Regions from separate parts of the Leclercia sp. G3L genome, predicted to be linked through region 1. Evidence: predicted binding sites of a transcription regulator. Region 1 holds the regulator's gene; each other region holds the start of a gene.
The links. The regulator LexA, encoded in region 1, represses DNA repair genes until DNA is damaged. The targets are predictions, from matches to a motif close to TNCTGTATGTACATACAGNA.
Positions count from the first base shown of each region.

Region 2: the regulator LexA is predicted to act here: its motif matches at 1,980-1,999, upstream of sbmC (DNA gyrase inhibitor SbmC).
Region 3: the regulator LexA is predicted to act here: its motif matches at 2,044-2,063, upstream of dinB (DNA polymerase IV).
Region 4: the regulator LexA is predicted to act here: its motif matches at 2,219-2,238, upstream of mutH (DNA mismatch repair endonuclease MutH).

Region 1 is NZ_CP088265.1:880,440-884,458, reverse strand. Features, by position in the region: gene plsB (glycerol-3-phosphate 1-O-acyltransferase PlsB) at 1-964, opposite strand, end outside; gene LRS40_RS05605 (diacylglycerol kinase) at 1,120-1,488, shown strand; gene lexA (transcriptional repressor LexA) at 1,598-2,206, shown strand; gene dinF (MATE family efflux transporter DinF) at 2,270-3,589, shown strand; gene LRS40_RS05590 (CsbD family protein) at 3,731-3,940, shown strand; gene zur (zinc uptake transcriptional repressor Zur) at 4,010-4,019, opposite strand, start outside.
Region 2 is NZ_CP088265.1:2,884,883-2,888,901, reverse strand. Features, by position in the region: gene LRS40_RS15090 (DUF496 family protein) at 1-161, opposite strand, end outside; gene LRS40_RS15085 (FUSC family protein) at 329-1,387, opposite strand; gene sbmC (DNA gyrase inhibitor SbmC) at 1,490-1,963, opposite strand; gene dacD (serine-type D-Ala-D-Ala carboxypeptidase DacD) at 2,085-3,257, opposite strand; gene sbcB (exodeoxyribonuclease I) at 3,462-4,019, shown strand, end outside.
Region 3 is NZ_CP088265.1:229,256-233,274, forward strand. Features, by position in the region: gene pepD (cytosol nonspecific dipeptidase) at 1-841, shown strand, start outside; gene dinB (DNA polymerase IV) at 973-2,031, opposite strand; gene LRS40_RS02550 (glycerophosphodiester phosphodiesterase family protein) at 2,191-3,036, shown strand; gene nqrM ((Na+)-NQR maturation NqrM) at 3,068-3,283, opposite strand; gene nqrF (NADH:ubiquinone reductase (Na(+)-transporting) subunit F) at 3,283-4,019, opposite strand, start outside.
Region 4 is NZ_CP088265.1:2,070,102-2,074,120, reverse strand. Features, by position in the region: gene ptsP (phosphoenolpyruvate--protein phosphotransferase) at 1-1,241, opposite strand, end outside; gene rppH (RNA pyrophosphohydrolase) at 1,254-1,784, opposite strand; gene mutH (DNA mismatch repair endonuclease MutH) at 2,469-3,161, shown strand; gene LRS40_RS11415 (YgdI/YgdR family lipoprotein) at 3,292-3,510, shown strand; gene LRS40_RS11410 (NADP(H)-dependent aldo-keto reductase) at 3,639-4,019, shown strand, end outside.

The sequences.
Region 1 (4,019 bases):
GGTGATAGAGCACATACGAGAGCAGCAGGTAGTCCATGTGGCTGCGGTGGCAGGGCACATAAACAATCTCATGGCCGTCGTGGGCCAGCTGGCGCACACGCTCGGCGTTGTGCACGTTGATCCCCTGATAGAGACGGTTCCATGTAAAGCTCAGGATACGGTCGCTAAGGCGGATCATCTCGTAGGAGAAGTTGGCCGCAATCTCTTCCATCAGGGCGATGGCGTTTTGCTGCGCCTTCTCGTGGGAGATTTTTTTGCTGCGCGCTTCGTCTTCGACGGCGCGGGCGATCGCTTTCGAGGCCAGCAGCTTGTTAAACAGATCCTGACGTGCGGGCAGGCGCGGGCCTACCGCGGCCAGACGCTGACGGGCAAAGTGCATGCGCGCCACGCGGGCCAGCTTCTGGGCGATGGTCTTATCCGTACCGTGCTCATCGGCCATGCGGCGCAGTGAGACTGACGGCGAGAAACGGACAAAGCTGTCGCGGCCGAGCCAGTTGACGGCGAAAAATTTCTGCACCCCGTTAAGCATGCGCAACGGCGGATTCTCTTCGCCTTTATCACGCCCCGGACGACGGCCAAACATGACCGATACGGGCACCATCTGCACGTCCAGCAGCGGGTTGCTGCGGTGCAGGTCGAGGTAGTCATGGAACAGCTTGATCGACTCTTCTTTCGGCGTGTACCAGGTGAACACGCGAGGGCCACCGTGGATAAAGATGTAGCGCGGCAGCTGAGTGCCGTCGATCTCCAGCGGCTCCAGCGGATCGGGAAGATCGTGCGCCAGGCATTGGGCGCGCAGCGTCAGCAAGTCGGCCTTCGAGTTATAAGGCAAAACGTACATAATAGGACGCGAGGTATCGAGTCCCAACTCCAGCGTGGGAACCGCCGGAATAGACTTGCTTTTTACCAGGACGCTTAATGGTAAATTAAGTAATTTGTAGTAAATTCGTGGCCAGCCAGACATAAACGATGTAAAGCCTCTGGTTAAAAATGCAATTGCGGCGCAAGGATAACAGAAAGCGCGCAAAATTTCTGTTGTTACCCGTCATACTTCCGGTGGCTGCGCCAGGCGCTTAAACCACCGTTTCTGACGCTATTTTCGAAGAAAGGTTTCTTTTAATGGCCAATAATACCACTGGGTTAACCCGAATCATTAAAGCTGCCGGCTATTCATGGAAAGGCATCCGTGCTGCCTGGATCAATGAAGCCGCATTTCGCCAGGAGGGGGTTGCTGTCGTCGCGGCGATTATTATTGCCTGCTGGCTGGATGTTGATCCCATCACTCGCGTATTACTGATTGGCTCGGTGATGTTGGTGATGATAGTCGAAATTTTGAACAGTGCGATCGAGGCGGTGGTCGACCGTATCGGCACTGACTTTCACGAGCTCTCGGGCCGGGCAAAAGATATGGGTTCTGCCGCGGTGTTGATGGCGATTATCGTTGCGTTGTTTACCTGGGTCACGCTGCTTTGGGGACATTTACGATAAGCCTTCAGAAACCGAACAAGTCTCTGGTTTTTTATGCGGTTTGTGGTTCCAAAATCACCTTTAGCTGTATATACTCACAGCATAACTGTATATACACCCAGGGGGCGGAATGAAAGCGTTAACGACCAGGCAGCAAGAGGTGTTTGATCTCATTCGGGATCATATCGGCCAGACGGGTATGCCGCCGACGCGTGCAGAAATCGCGCAGCGTCTGGGCTTCCGTTCTCCAAATGCCGCCGAAGAGCACCTTAAGGCACTGGCGCGTAAGGGTGTGCTTGAGATTGTCTCCGGAGCGTCTCGCGGTATTCGCCTGCTGGTTGAAGCCGAAGAGGGCCTTCCGCTCGTCGGCCGCGTCGCCGCCGGGGAACCGCTGCTGGCGCAGCAGCACATTGAAGGCCACTATCAGGTCGATCCGGGCATGTTTAAACCGAGCGCAGACTTTCTGCTCCGCGTAAGCGGCATGTCGATGAAAGACATCGGTATTCTGGATGGCGATCTGCTGGCAGTACACAAAACGCAGGACGTGCGTAACGGTCAGGTGGTTGTGGCGCGTATCGATGATGAAGTCACCGTTAAGCGACTGAAAAAGCAGGGCAACACCGTGCAGCTGCTGCCGGAAAACAGCGAGTTTTCCCCGATTGTTGTCGACCTGCGTGAAAATAACTTCTCCATCGAAGGTCTTGCGGTTGGCGTCATCCGCAACGGTGAGTGGTTATAACGCCTTTCTGACAGACTGCGACCCTGTCGCAGTCTGCTTTTCCTGCCTCCGGCGAACATTTTCATGTCTCTCCTGACTGCTTCAGACAAGGCGTTGTGGCGTCTTGCACTTCCCATGATCGTCTCCAATATCAGCGTCCCTCTTCTCGGGCTGGTGGATACGGCTGTCATTGGTCATCTCGATTCGCCCGTCTATCTGGGCGGTGTCGCCATCGGCGCGACGGCAACCAGCTTCCTGTTTATGCTGCTGCTCTTTTTGCGCATGAGTACCACCGGGCTTACTGCCCAGGCCTATGGCGCGAAGGATCCGTTGCGTCTGGCCCGCGCGCTGGTGCAGCCGCTGATCCTGGCCCTCGGTGCCGGTCTGTTGATTGTGCTGTTGCGCACACCGCTCATCGATCTGGCGCTGCATATCGTTGGCGGCAGCGAGGCCGTTCTTCATCAGGCGAGGCGCTTCCTGGAGATCCGCTGGCTCAGCGCCCCGGCATCGCTGGCTAACCTGGTGCTGCTCGGCTGGCTGCTGGGGGTGCAGTATGCCCGGGCGCCGGTGATCCTGCTGGTAGTGGGGAACCTGCTCAACATCGTGCTGGATCTTTGGCTGGTGATGGGCCTGCAGATGAACGTGCAGGGGGCTGCGCTGGCGACCGCTATCGCAGAGTACGCCACCCTGCTGATCGGCTTATGGATGGTCTGGCGGGTGCTGGCCCTGCGCGGTATTTCGCTGGCGCTGCTGAAAGCGAGCTGGCGGGGCAACATCCGCAAACTGCTGGCCCTCAATCGCGACATCATGCTGCGCTCGCTGCTGCTGCAACTCTGTTTCGGGGCGCTGACGGTAATGGGCGCGCGGCTGGGGCCGGAGATTATCGCCGTCAACGCCGTGCTGATGACCCTGCTGACCTTTACCGCCTACGCGCTGGATGGCTTCGCCTACGCGGTTGAGGCCCACTCCGGGCAGGCCTATGGCGCACGGGAAAGCGGCCAGCTGCGGGAAGTGTGGCGGGCGGCCTGCCGTCAGTCCGGCCTGGTGGCGCTCGCCTTCGCGCTCGTTTACGCCCTGGCAGGCGATCGGATCATTGCCCTGCTGACTTCGCTGCCCGAACTACGCGCGCTGGCGAGCCACTATCTTATCTGGCAGGTGGTTTTACCGGTGGTGGGCGTCTGGTGCTATTTGCTGGATGGGATGTTTATCGGCGCAACCCGCGGGGCAGAGATGCGCAACAGCATGGCCGTAGCGGCCGCCGGCTTTGGCCTGACGCTGTTCACCCTGCCGTGGCTGGGTAATCATGGCCTGTGGCTGGCTCTGTGCGTGTTTCTTGCCCTGCGGGGGCTCTCTCTGGCCTGGATCTGGCACCGGCACTGGCGCAACGGCAGCTGGTTTTCATAGCGGCTTCACCCGACTGAATGGTAAAAGATTCCGAATAACAAACCCAACGCCGCAGGCTTATCTATAATTATTATCACGTCCAGCACGAAACGTATTTCAGGACGAACTTAACCTTAACGACCGAACGAAGAGGAATCGATGATGAATAAAGACCAAGTCGGCGGTAACTGGAAGCAATTTAAAGGTAAAGTGAAAGAACAGTGGGGCGACCTGACTGATGACGATATGACCGTCATTGAAGGTAAACGTGACCAGCTGGTGGGTAAAATTCAGGAACGCTATGGTTATGAGAAAGACCAGGCGGAGAAAGAGGTTGGTGACTGGGAAACCCGTAACAACTATCGCTGGTAATTAACCTATACCCGCAGGTACACGGATGTACGCCCAGGGCGACCTTTCAGGTCGCCCCTTTTTTTGCCCTCAGCGCGGC
Region 2 (4,019 bases), 2.0 Mb from region 1:
GGTTTGATGTAATCGCTCAGGTTGTCCAGCAGCAGAACACGCTTCTGGTTGTCACGGATCTTTTTCTCAACGTCCTGGATTTCACGTTGCAGTTTGTTCTTGCGGCGGAACAGGCGGACGAATTCCAGAACATCCTGGAAAGAAGGCTTGGTAGTTTCCATTTTTACACCCCTGATAATGTGAGATTCGGATTCGTTTAAACAACCGCGATGCCGTTAACCTTACTGACAGCGATTGCTGATGACAATAATTTTTCCTTTGTCCCTATCATAACCTCAATTTCTGCTGAATCGAAGCAGCAGGCAACACAACCACGCATAGCCGCTTTTTATTTGCGCAATGCACGGCAGATAAGATGTGACAACAGTTCCAGCTGACGCGCAAGCTCCATGCTCAACCATACATAGCCGTGAATGGGCGTTTCCGCCACGTTTTCACTGGACTGATCCTTGATCAGCTGGCGCAGCTCGGCAACGATTTCGTTCAGCCGCTCGGTATTGGCCAGAATCGGCTGCGGATTACCTTCGTAGAGCGCATGAGCGATGGTGAGCAGCGTCTGCTGCGTCATCTGCTGCGTCTCTTTTAAGGTCCGGGCATTCAGCATCACAAAATGGCTGGCCCGGGAGGCCCAGTGGGCGTTGATTTGCAGCTCCAGCATGCAGACCAGATTGCGGCTGACGGTCTGGATAGCTTCGAAAATGGATTTCTGGATATGGGTTTCTTTGCTGGCAGGAGTAATCAGTCCGCGCATTTTGACCACGTCGTTGAGGATGATTTGCAGATGTTTTTCCAGCCGCGGACGTTCCACCAGGTTTGGGGAAAAGCCCGCCTGATAGACCCGATTGAAGGCGGTGACATAGTTCGCCATCTGGATACGCCAGTGCAGGAACGCCCGCTGCGGCCAGATACCGGTAAACAGCATCGCCAGCAGAGAACCGAGGATCACGTCGCCGCTTCGCCACAGGGCGGTATGCATATCCCCGGTGGGCGCGCCTATTACCACCGCAAGGGTGATCCCGATAAGCAACGACTGATAGGGCCGCTTACCCAGCGCCAGCCAGCCGCAGAGGAACATCGCCGCCGCGCACCACAGCAGCATCAGCGGCAGAGAGATTAGCTCCAGCTTCAGGGCAATCAACCCCAGTGCCGAACCCAGAATGGTGCCGCCAATGCGCTCAAACGCGCGCGGCACCACGTTGCCCCAGAAGGAGATGGGCCCCATGATGACTACCAGGGTAATCAGCGGCCATGTCCCTTCCGGCACGTCCAGCAGACGCACCAGTAAAAAGGTAAGGACAAACGCCAGCGCGATACGGCACCCGTGTACGGTGCGGTAATGGCGATATAGTCGAATTTCAAAAGGCGTCAGAGTTTTGTCGGGGCGCACACGCTCTCCAGCATTACGGCAAACCCTGATTGTACTGCGTTTTCTGCCGGAGTGGTGGCACCCGGCAGAAAAACCCTGTGAAGCGTGAGCATACCTGCAGCGTTACGCGACCCGGTTTTGTACCGGAATAAACATCTCGATATCCCAGTAGCCGTCGGCGTTACCGTCGTTCAGGTAACGTTCGAAGCAGGGTTTCGGTGCGATCTGGTAATCGCCATCTTCAAGCAGGCTGTCGAAAAACAGGTTCCAGGGGGTGGCGAAGTCATAATTCTCAACGCGGGCGGTGGCTACCGCGTACTCGCCTTCGGCTACTTCAGTGAGGATCACCCCTTCACTGTTGGTGGGGATGACAAAATCGTCCGGCACGGTGACCACCGTGTCGCAGCGTAACTTTTCAGCGGGCACTTCATCCGGATTATCATAATAGACGGCCACCCACTCCAGCGGCTGAATATGCTTGCCGTCTACCCACATCACCAGTTGCTCAAAACCCTGCTTAACCGTTTGCTCCCAGGGGCCAACCATATGAAAACCGGCGATTTTGCGTTTGTTCTGGTGCTTGATGCTGTAGTCCATGCTGCCTCCGATTGGTTACTGTATATACATACACTGTAATGCAGAGAAAAGCGGTTTAACAATGATGATCTGTCTATTATGCGAGCAGGCTCGCACAGTCGCCAGCCTGCTCATCCTGCCGTCAGGCTTTGTGGTGCAGATAGTCGCTCAGGCGTGAGAACATCCCACCTTTACCCACCCCTTCTAGGGTCACCAGCGGCCAGTGGGCGACCACTTTATCGCGATCGTACAGCTCAATCTCCCCGACCCGCTGATGCGCGGCAATCGGCGCTTCCAGCTCTTTTTTATCCAGCACATATTTGGCTTTAATGTTCGGCAGCTCCGCCTTCGGCAGCGCCAGCCAGAAGTCCTGATCGGTGCCCAGCGAAATCTGCTCTTTATCGCCGTACCAGATACGCTCGATGCCTACCTGCTTACCGTTACGCAGGATCTGCACGGTATCGAAGTTCTGCTGTCCCCAGTGCAGGAGCTTGCGCGCCTGATCCTCACGACCTTTTGGACTCTCGGCCCCCATAATGACGGCAATCAGGCGGCGCTGACCGTCCACGGCAGAGGCGATCAGATTAAAGCCGGCACCGGAAGTGTGACCAGTTTTCAGGCCATCAACGCTGAGGGACTTATCCCACAGCAGGCCGTTACGGTTCTGCTGGGTGATGCCGTTCCAGGTCAGGCTCTTCTCGCTGTACATGTGATAAAACGCCGGCTCACCGTGAATGATGGCACGGGAAAGCACCGCCAGGTCGTACGCCGAGCTGTGCTGGCCCGGGGCGTCCAGACCGTGAACCGTTTCAAAATGGGTATCGCGCAGATTCAGCTTTTTAACGTAGTCGTTCATCATGGTGACGAACTGAGGCTGTCCGCCCGCCACGTAATCGGCCAGCGCCACGCAGGCGTCGTTGCCGGAGTCGACAATCAAACCGCGGCTAAGATCGCGCACCGACACCTGCTCGCCCGCCTTCAGGAACATCAGCGAGGAGCCGTCAAACACCGGATTGCCTTTGGCCCAGGCATCCTGTCCAACCGTGACCATATCGTCCGGGGTGATGCGATGGCTGTCGATGGCGCGATCCACCACGTAGCCGGTCATGAGCTTGGTCAGGCTGGCCGGATTACGCTGCTGATGTTCGTTGCCCGCCGTTAAAATCTGCCCCGTCGTATAATCCATCAGCACCCAGGAGCCTGCCTGGATGGCTGGCGGCTGCGGCGCATAATTAATTGGATCGGCAGCCAGCGCGGAAGAAATGCTCAAAGTGAGTAAAGAAACAGCAATAAACAGACGGCGTTTCAACGGTATATCCTCAGGTCATTTAAAATCGTTGCCCTTTTTACGGAAGTTTTCCGCTGGATACCTGGAATAATTGCAAAAAAATGTGACAGCACGCAGGTTTTTCCCGGACGATGCCTCGCAAATTTGCAAGCTGAGGGCGCTTTTCCTTCGGCGTGCCAGGCCGGATGGTTTACCATAGTGGTGTCACTCATAAACAGGATGGTATTACTGGTGTCTGACTCCGCCGCGCTGCCTACATTTTTATTCCACGATTACGAAACCTTTGGCACCAGCCCCTCGCTGGATCGCCCTGCTCAGTTTGCCGCGATCCGCACCGATGCCGATTTCAATATCATCGGCGAGCCGGAGGTGTTCTTTTGTAAACCCGCAGATGACTATCTGCCCCAGCCCGGTGCGGTGATGGTCACCGGCATTACGCCGCAGGAAGCCCGGGAGAAAGGGGTGAATGAAGCGGAGTTTGCCCGTCGCATTCACGACCTGTTTACCGTGCCCAACACCTGCGTGGTGGGCTACAACAACGTGCGCTTCGATGACGAAGTGACCCGGCATATTTTTTACCGCAACTTCTACGATCCCTATGCCTGGAGCTGGCAAAATAAGAACTCGCGCTGGGATCTGTTGGACGTGATGCGCGCCTGCTATGCCCTGCGCCCGGAGGGGATCGTCTGGCCTGATAATGAAGACGGGCTACCCAGCTTCCGCCTGGAACATCTGACCCGCGCGAACGGCATTGAACACAGCAACGCCCATGACGCGATGGCGGACGTC
Region 3 (4,019 bases), 650 kb from region 1:
GACGCTGAAAGGGCTGAAAGGCGGCCACTCCGGCGGTGACATTCATTTAGGGTTAGGCAATGCCAACAAGCTGCTGGCCCGTTTCCTCGCCGGTCACGCTGCCGAGCTGGATCTGCGTCTGGTGGATTTCAACGGCGGTACGCTGCGTAACGCGATCCCGCGTGAAGCCTTCGCTACCGTGGCCGTGGCCGCAGACAAAGCCGATGCGCTGAAAAAGCTCTCCACCGTTTACCTGGATATCCTGAAAAACGAACTGGAAGCGAAAGAGAAGAACCTGACCGTGGTGCTGGAAGCGGTTACCACTGATAAAGCCGCGCTGACTGAACAGTCCCGCGACCGCTTTGTTCAGCTGCTGAATGCGACCCCGAACGGCGTTATCCGCAACTCAGACGTAGCGAAAGGCGTGGTGGAAACCTCCCTGAACGTCGGCGTGGTGACCATGGCTGACGACAGCGCAGAGATCATCTGCCTGATCCGCTCCCTGATCGACAGCGGTAAAGATTACGTGGTGAGCATGCTGGAATCTCTGGGCACCCTGTCTGGCGCGAAGACCGTTGCCAAGGGCAGCTATCCGGGCTGGCAGCCAGATGCGAGTTCACCGGTGATGGCGCTGGTGCGTGAAACCTATCAGCGTCTGTTCAACAGCACGCCGAACATTCAGGTGATCCACGCGGGTCTGGAGTGCGGTCTGTTCAAGAAACCGTACCCGGATATGGACATGGTTTCCATCGGGCCAACCATTACCGGTCCTCACTCTCCGGATGAGCAGGTGCATATCGAAAGCGTGGGCCATTACTGGACCCTGCTGACGGAACTGCTGAAAGCGATTCCGGCGAAGTAATCAACCATGTTGCCCGGCGGCACTGCGTTTGCCGGGCCTACGGGTTACGCGCCCGTTGTAGGCCCGGTAAGCGTAAGCGCCACCGGGCAGTAGAGTGTAGGCCCGGTAAGCGTAAGCGCCACCGGGCTTTTTTACAGCCCCAACACCAGCTGCCGCTCCAGCTGCGGATCCAGCAGCGTGACGTGTAATCCCACCAGCCGTACCCCCCGCCCTGCCCGACGCTCTTCCCAGGCTTTCTTTGCTGTCGCAATCAAATCGTCTTTGTTCAGCCGCGGCCAGACGTGCTCCTGGGTGGTTTGCTGAAAGTCGTTGAACTTGAGTTTTACCCCCTGGCGGGCAATCAGCAGATCCGGTTTGACCTTAGCCAGCCGCCGCTCCAGCTCGGGATAAAGCTGCCCGACGATAATGGCTTCGCAGTCTGCCCAGTCATGGATATCCTCCGCCAGGGTACGTTCCACTCCCACCGATTTACGCAGCCGCTCGCTGTTAACGTTGCGCTCATCAATGCCCTGACTCCGCTCCCACAATACCCGGCCAAACTTACCAAAGCGCTTTAGCAGCATCCCCAGATCGCTGTTCTGTACATCCCCGCAGGTGCGCAGCCCCATGCTCTCCAGCTTTGCCGCAGAGACTTTCCCTACGCCGGGGATCTTACCCAGCGGCAGCGTTTTGATAAATGCCGGCACTTCGTCAGGGGTGATCACATACTGGCCGTTGGGCTTATTGAGATCCGAGGCGATTTTGGCGAGAAATTTCACCGGCGCGACGCCCGCCGAGGCGGTGAGCTGCAGTTCATCAAAAATCGTCTGACGGATCTCCTGGGCCATCAGCGTGGCGGAGCCGTGGCAGTGCAGGCTGTCGGTGACGTCCAGATAGGCTTCGTCCAGCGACAGAGGCTCAATCAGGGAGGTATAGCGGGAGAAGATTTCGCGAATATGGTGGGACGCTTCTTTATAGGCCTCGAAACGTCCGGGTAATAAGGTCAGGTGCGGGCAGAGTTTTAACGCCATCGCGGTCGGCATGGCGCTGCGCACGCCAAACTTGCGTGCCGGGTAGTTCGCGGTGCTGATCACCCCGCGTTGTACACGACTGCCGCCAATGGCAATGGGGATATCCCGCAGCGCCGGGTTGTCGCGCATCTCTACCGCAGCAAAAAAACAGTCCATATCAACATGGATTATCTTGCGCATCATCGTCACCACACCTGTAATTATGCACAGTATAACAAAGTGCAAAAAATGCGTCAGCAGATTTACCGTCTCATGGCTGTCATTAAAGCGTGGTACAAGAATAAGCCACCAACCCGTCACAAGCCATTGAATTAAATGATTTAAAATGGAAAATTATTGATGAAAAAGATGATTATCGCCTCACTTCTGCTGTCGTCCTCCGCATGGGCTAGCCCACAAATGATTGCTCACCGCGGAGGAACCGCCGACGCGCCGGAGAATACCCTTCCGGCCATCAAGCTGGCGCTGGAAAACCGCGCTCAGGCAATCTGGGTCACCGTGCAGCTCAGCCGTGACGGCGTTCCCGTTCTGTATCGTCCCAGCGATCTCAGCGCGTTAACCGCGGCAAAGGGAAAAATCTCTCAGTACACCCAGGCCGAACTGGCGACATTTGATGCCGGTGCAAAATGGAAAGAAAAGGTCGCCGGAACTACAATTCCGACCCTGAAAGCGGTGCTGGAACGCTGGCCTGACGTTCAGTTCTATATCGATATTAAATCCCCCGACGCCGATCCGGCTGAGATGGGCAAACAGCTGCTTGGCGTGTTGAAAGAAACCAACAGCCTGACGCGTGTTCGCGTCTATTCAACGGAGGATCGCTATCTTGATGCCCTGCCTGCAGAGGTGCCGCGCTTTGTCACCCGGAGTGAAACGCGCACCCGGCTGGCGAATATCTCCCTGAACCACGAATGCCTGCCGCCGGTAAAGAAAATGGATGCCTGGTGGTACGGGCTGGAGCTGAATCGCAAAGTGGAAGTGGTGGAGAAATTTACGCTGGGCGAGGGCATCTCCCCGGCGACCCTGACGTGGGATAAGGAGGCGATGGACTGCTTCCGCTCCCAAGGGAATGCCCATGTGATCCTGCTTGGCGTTAACTCCGCGGAGGATTACCAGAAAGCACAGGCGCTGGGGGCCGACGGCGTGATGGTGGATTCACCCGCCCAGGCCAGAGCGTGGATGAAGTAAAAAAACAGGCCGCTGCTGCGGCCTGTTTCGTTCAGAGGATCCTGTTTTGCTGGCGCTGTGCTTCGCGTTGCATGCGCTTTTTACGCGCGTCGCACGGCTCGGGGCAGTCGCAGACCTTCTCCATCCCCAGCGAGGAGATGCCGCCGCAGCTGCCCTGAATGCTTTTGCGCTTAATCAGCCAGCCGAGCGACATGCCAAAAATCACCAGCACAAAGATCGCAAAGGTCAGCACAAAGGTCACCATCATCAACCTCCAAAATCATCCAGCATGATGTTCTCATCTTCCACGCCGAGATCCTGCAGCATTTTGATGACGGCGGCGTTCATCATTGGCGGCCCACACATGTAGAACTCGCAGTCTTCCGGCGCGGTGTGGTGTTTGAGATAGTTTTCATACAGCACGTTATGGATGAACCCGGTATAGCCGGTCCAGTTGTCTTCCGGCTGCGGATCGGAGAGCGCAATGTGGAAGCTGAAGTTCGGGTTGTCCCGCGCCAGCTGTTCAAACTCCTCCTGATAGAACATCTCCCGCAGTGAACGGGCGCCGTACCAGAAGCTGATCTTACGTTTACTACCCAGACGCTTAAGCTGATCGAAAATGTGCGAACGCATCGGCGCCATCCCGGCTCCCCCACCGATAAAGACCATTTCGGCGTCGGTCTCTTTGGCAAAGAACTCACCAAACGGACCGGAGATCGTCACCTTATCACCCGCCTTCAGCGACCAGATATACGACGACATGATCCCCGGCGGTGCATCCGGTACGCCTGGCGGCGGCGTGGCGATACGCACGTTGAGCATGATAATGCCTTTCTCGTCCGGGTAGTTGGCCATAGAGTAGGCGCGCAGCGTTGGCTCTTTGACTTCAGAGACAAAGCGGAACAGGTTGAATTTGTCCCAGTCGCCGCGGTATTCCTCCGGCACGTCAAAGTCTTTGTAGGCGACAGTGTGCTCCGGGCATTCGATCTGAATGTAGCCGCCCG
Region 4 (4,019 bases), 1.2 Mb from region 1:
TCATTCTCTTCGCTGATAAGCTTTTGATATTCCTGCAACAGCACCGGTTCAGGATCGACCAGCAGTTCGCCGCGATAGCCGTCGACCACCAGCGTGCGTCGGTGCAGTGCCGAGGGCTGAATGTCCGCGCCCATCACCGTCGGGATCCCCAGCGCACGCACCATAATGGCGGCATGGGAGTTGGCGGCACCATCGCGTACCACGATCCCGGCCAGCCGATCCTGCGGCAGTTCCGCGAGGGTGGTTGCAGATAGTTCATCCGCCACCAGCACAAAGCGCGGCGGCCAGGTGTTGGCCCCCTGGATGGTGTCATCGAGATGGAACAGCAGACGCTGGCCTAAGGTGCGCAGATCCCCGGCACGCTCTTTCAGATAGCCGTCGGTTAAGGCGGCAAACTGTTCGGCGAATTTTTCGATGATCTTTTTGACCGCCCACTCCGCGACCGAGCCGCTGTCGACCTCGTCAAACAGCTCCCGACGCAGCCGGGCATCGGACAGCAGGTGCGAATAAAGATCGAAGATCGCCGCCGTCTCTTTCTGCGCCCCGGCAGCAAAACGCTTGCTGTAGCGGCGAAACTCGTTGGCGGCCTCTTCCAGCGCGCCGGTTAGACGTTCGCGCTCAAGGGCGGTATCCAGCGTCGAGGCTTCGTAAACCTGCTCCATTAACGGCAGCGTGGCGTCCATCCACCCTTCTGCAATCGCGACGCCCGGCGAGGCCGGTAAAGCGCGAATGCGCGTCTGCCGGTACTGACCAAAGAGCGCTGCCAGCTGGGACTGGGAGAGGATGGCGGCCATTTGCGTGGCAAGCGTAACGAGGAACGACTCTTCGCTTTCATCGTACTGGCGCAGCTCACGCTGCTGTACCACCAGCACGCCAAGGAGCTGACGGCGCTGAATAATGGGTACGCCGAGGAATGCGCGGAAGCGCTCCTCTTTTACGGAGGGGATGTATTTAAAGCTGGGGTGTTTCTGCGCATCGGCAAGGTTGATGGGTTCCGCCAGTCGCCCGACCAGACCCACAACACCTTCATCAAATGCCAGCGCAACGGTACGACCACGCGGTTTTTTTAATCCGCGCGTGGCCATAAGGTAGTAACACCTGCGGTCATGGTCGGCAAGATAGACCGAACACACCTCGGTTTCCATCGCAAGGCAGATATCCGTGACCAGAATATCCAGCGCCTCGTTGAGCCGTGGGGCACTGGCCACCTTCTCGACTATTTCGCGCAGGCGGGTGAGCATAATGTGCGTAGCTTAACCTCTTTTACGTCGCCAGGCAGGTGCGCTCTGCGGCTTAGGAGGGGTCTCCTGCAGCAACATCACAGCACTTGCGAACTCTTTCATCACCCTACGGTAAACGTCGCGCTTAAACGACACGACCTGACGAACGGGATACCAGTAGCTGACCCAGCACCAGCCATCAAATTCGGGCGTGCTGCTGGTTTGCATATTGATATCCGCATCGCTGCTCACCAATTGCAGAAGAAACCATTTCTGTTTCTGGCCGATACATACCGGCTTTGTGTCCCAACGCACCAAACGCTTCGGTAACTTGTAACGCAACCAGTTGCGGGTCGAAGCCAGAATGCGAACATCCTTGCGGCTTAAGCCAACTTCTTCGAACAGCTCCCGATACATCGCTTGCTCTGCGGACTCTCCTGGATTGATCCCACCTTGGGGAAATTGCCAGGAGTGCTGACCATATCGCCGGGCCCACATAACCTGACCCTGGCGATTACAAATTACGATACCTACATTCGGGCGGTAGCCATCGTCATCAATCACCGGACTACCCCAAACTAAACCTTATATATAAATGATTGTTTCACACTCCAGTGAGGCGGTAAACCACTCTCTTTCTGGCCTGGAGCCTAATAACATTTGAATAACTCACAATTATCAGCTGAGTTATAAACAGATGACCGGTACAAAGGGCAATTTTATTCACTTTTTCTGTGGATAGAGTTGTGAAGAAGTGTGGAATTACCGATGGACAACCCAGATCACTCTGAATATTACAGAGATGAGTGATTTTTACAAATCACTATAATTCATGGAGTTAAATTATAAATTACCTGAATTACACGGCATAGTGTGATGTACATCACCTTAAAGATCCTGGCACTGATGAAAGATCGAACAACGTCGGTTTTATCCACAGATTGTGCCAATAAGTTAGGCACATTTTGTCTGATTTTTCGATTTTCGTCCCACGTCAAGGCTGTAAATGGAAACAGTAGTGGGGGTTATTCCCAGTTATCCCATTTTTCTGTGGATAACAGGGTGTAAGATCCTGTTTATTGTCAGTGACCAGATTTGAACAACCGGGAGAGCTCCCTTAGCGAAACGGAATTGCAGGTGATAAAAAGGCTGATAAATCATCCACCTGGCACCAGCAAAAAGAAAAAGATAAACTCAGACCGTGCGGTGGAAAACTGCTGTTCACTTTTTAACCAGAAGGCAACGATCATGCTTCCCCTTGTTCCCCTGACGTCTCCCCCCGCAACGGAAGCGGCATTACTGCAACAAGCGCAACGCCTGGCGGGATACTCGCTGGGAGAACTCGCCGCCCTGGCCGGTCTGCCCATTCCACCCGATCTTAAGCGTGATAAGGGATGGACGGGCATTCTGCTGGAGCTGTGGCTGGGGGCTAGCGCGGGCAGCAAACCTGAACAGGATTTTGCCGCGCTGGGGGTGGAGCTGAAGACCATTCCGATCGACAGCCTGGGCCGTCCGCTGGAAACCACCTTTGTCTGCGTGGCGCCGTTAACCGGCAATACCGGGATCACCTGGGAGAGCAGCCACGTGCGGCATAAGCTAAAGCGTGTGCTGTGGATCCCGGTGGAGGGCGATCGGGCGATCCCGCTGGCGGCACGGCGCGTCGGTGCGCCGTTGATCTGGAGCCCGGATGAGGAGGAAGATCGTCAGCTGCGCCTGGACTGGGAGGAGTTGATGGACATGATCGTGCTGGGTCAGGTTGAGCGTATCACCGCCCGCCACGGTGAAGTGCTCCAGCTGCGGCCCAAAGCGGCAAACAGTAAAGCCCTCACCGAGGCCATCGGCGCGCACGGGGAACCGATCCTGACCCTGCCCCGCGGCTTTTATTTGAAAAAAAACTTCACGGGTGCGCTGTTAGCGCGTCATTTTTTGCTGAATACCTGATTTTTTAGCCAGAATTATGTCGTTTATCACATATTTGCCTGTTTTTTCAGATTTCACCGCTTTGTGAAAACCATTACCGGAGTTATTACTACACTAATCATGTGATACGAGCCAGGTGGAGGTAATAAGAATGAAAAAATGGGCAGTGATAATCTCAGCTGTTGGTTTAGCGTTTGCCGTTTCAGGTTGTAGCAGCGATTACGTCATGGCGACGAAATATGGCCGCATGATCCTGACCGACGGCAAACCCGAAGTCGACGATGATACCGGTCTGGTCAGCTACCGCGATCGGGAAGGTAATAATATGCAGATTAACCGCGACGACGTTTCGCAGATTATCGAAAGATAATATTGAAGGTCAGCAACTTGCTGGCCTTTTGATTTTTCTCTTCCCCTTTCGCTTCCCCTCTGCCATGTTTATTGTCCTTCGTCGGGAATTTCCTGACACGCTTAACATGTCAACTAAGGAAGCCGGCTATGCAATATCACCGTATCCCCCATAGCGCTCTTGAGATAAGCCAACTGGGGTTGGGCACGATGACATTTGGTGAACAAAATAGCGAAGCCGATGCCCATGCACAACTCGATTACGCCGTCAGCCAGGGCATTAACCTGATTGACGTTGCTGAAATGTACCCGGTTCCGCCACGCCCGGAAACCCAGGGCTTAACCGAAACCTACGTCGGCAACTGGCTGGCAAAACGCGGCAACCGCGAAAAGCTGATTGTTGCCTCTAAGGTCAGCGGCCCGTCACGCAATAACGACAGCGGCATTCGCCCGAATCAGATCCTCGATCGTAAGAACATCCGCGCCGCGCTGGACGCCAGTCTGACGCGTCTGCAGACGGATTACCTCGAC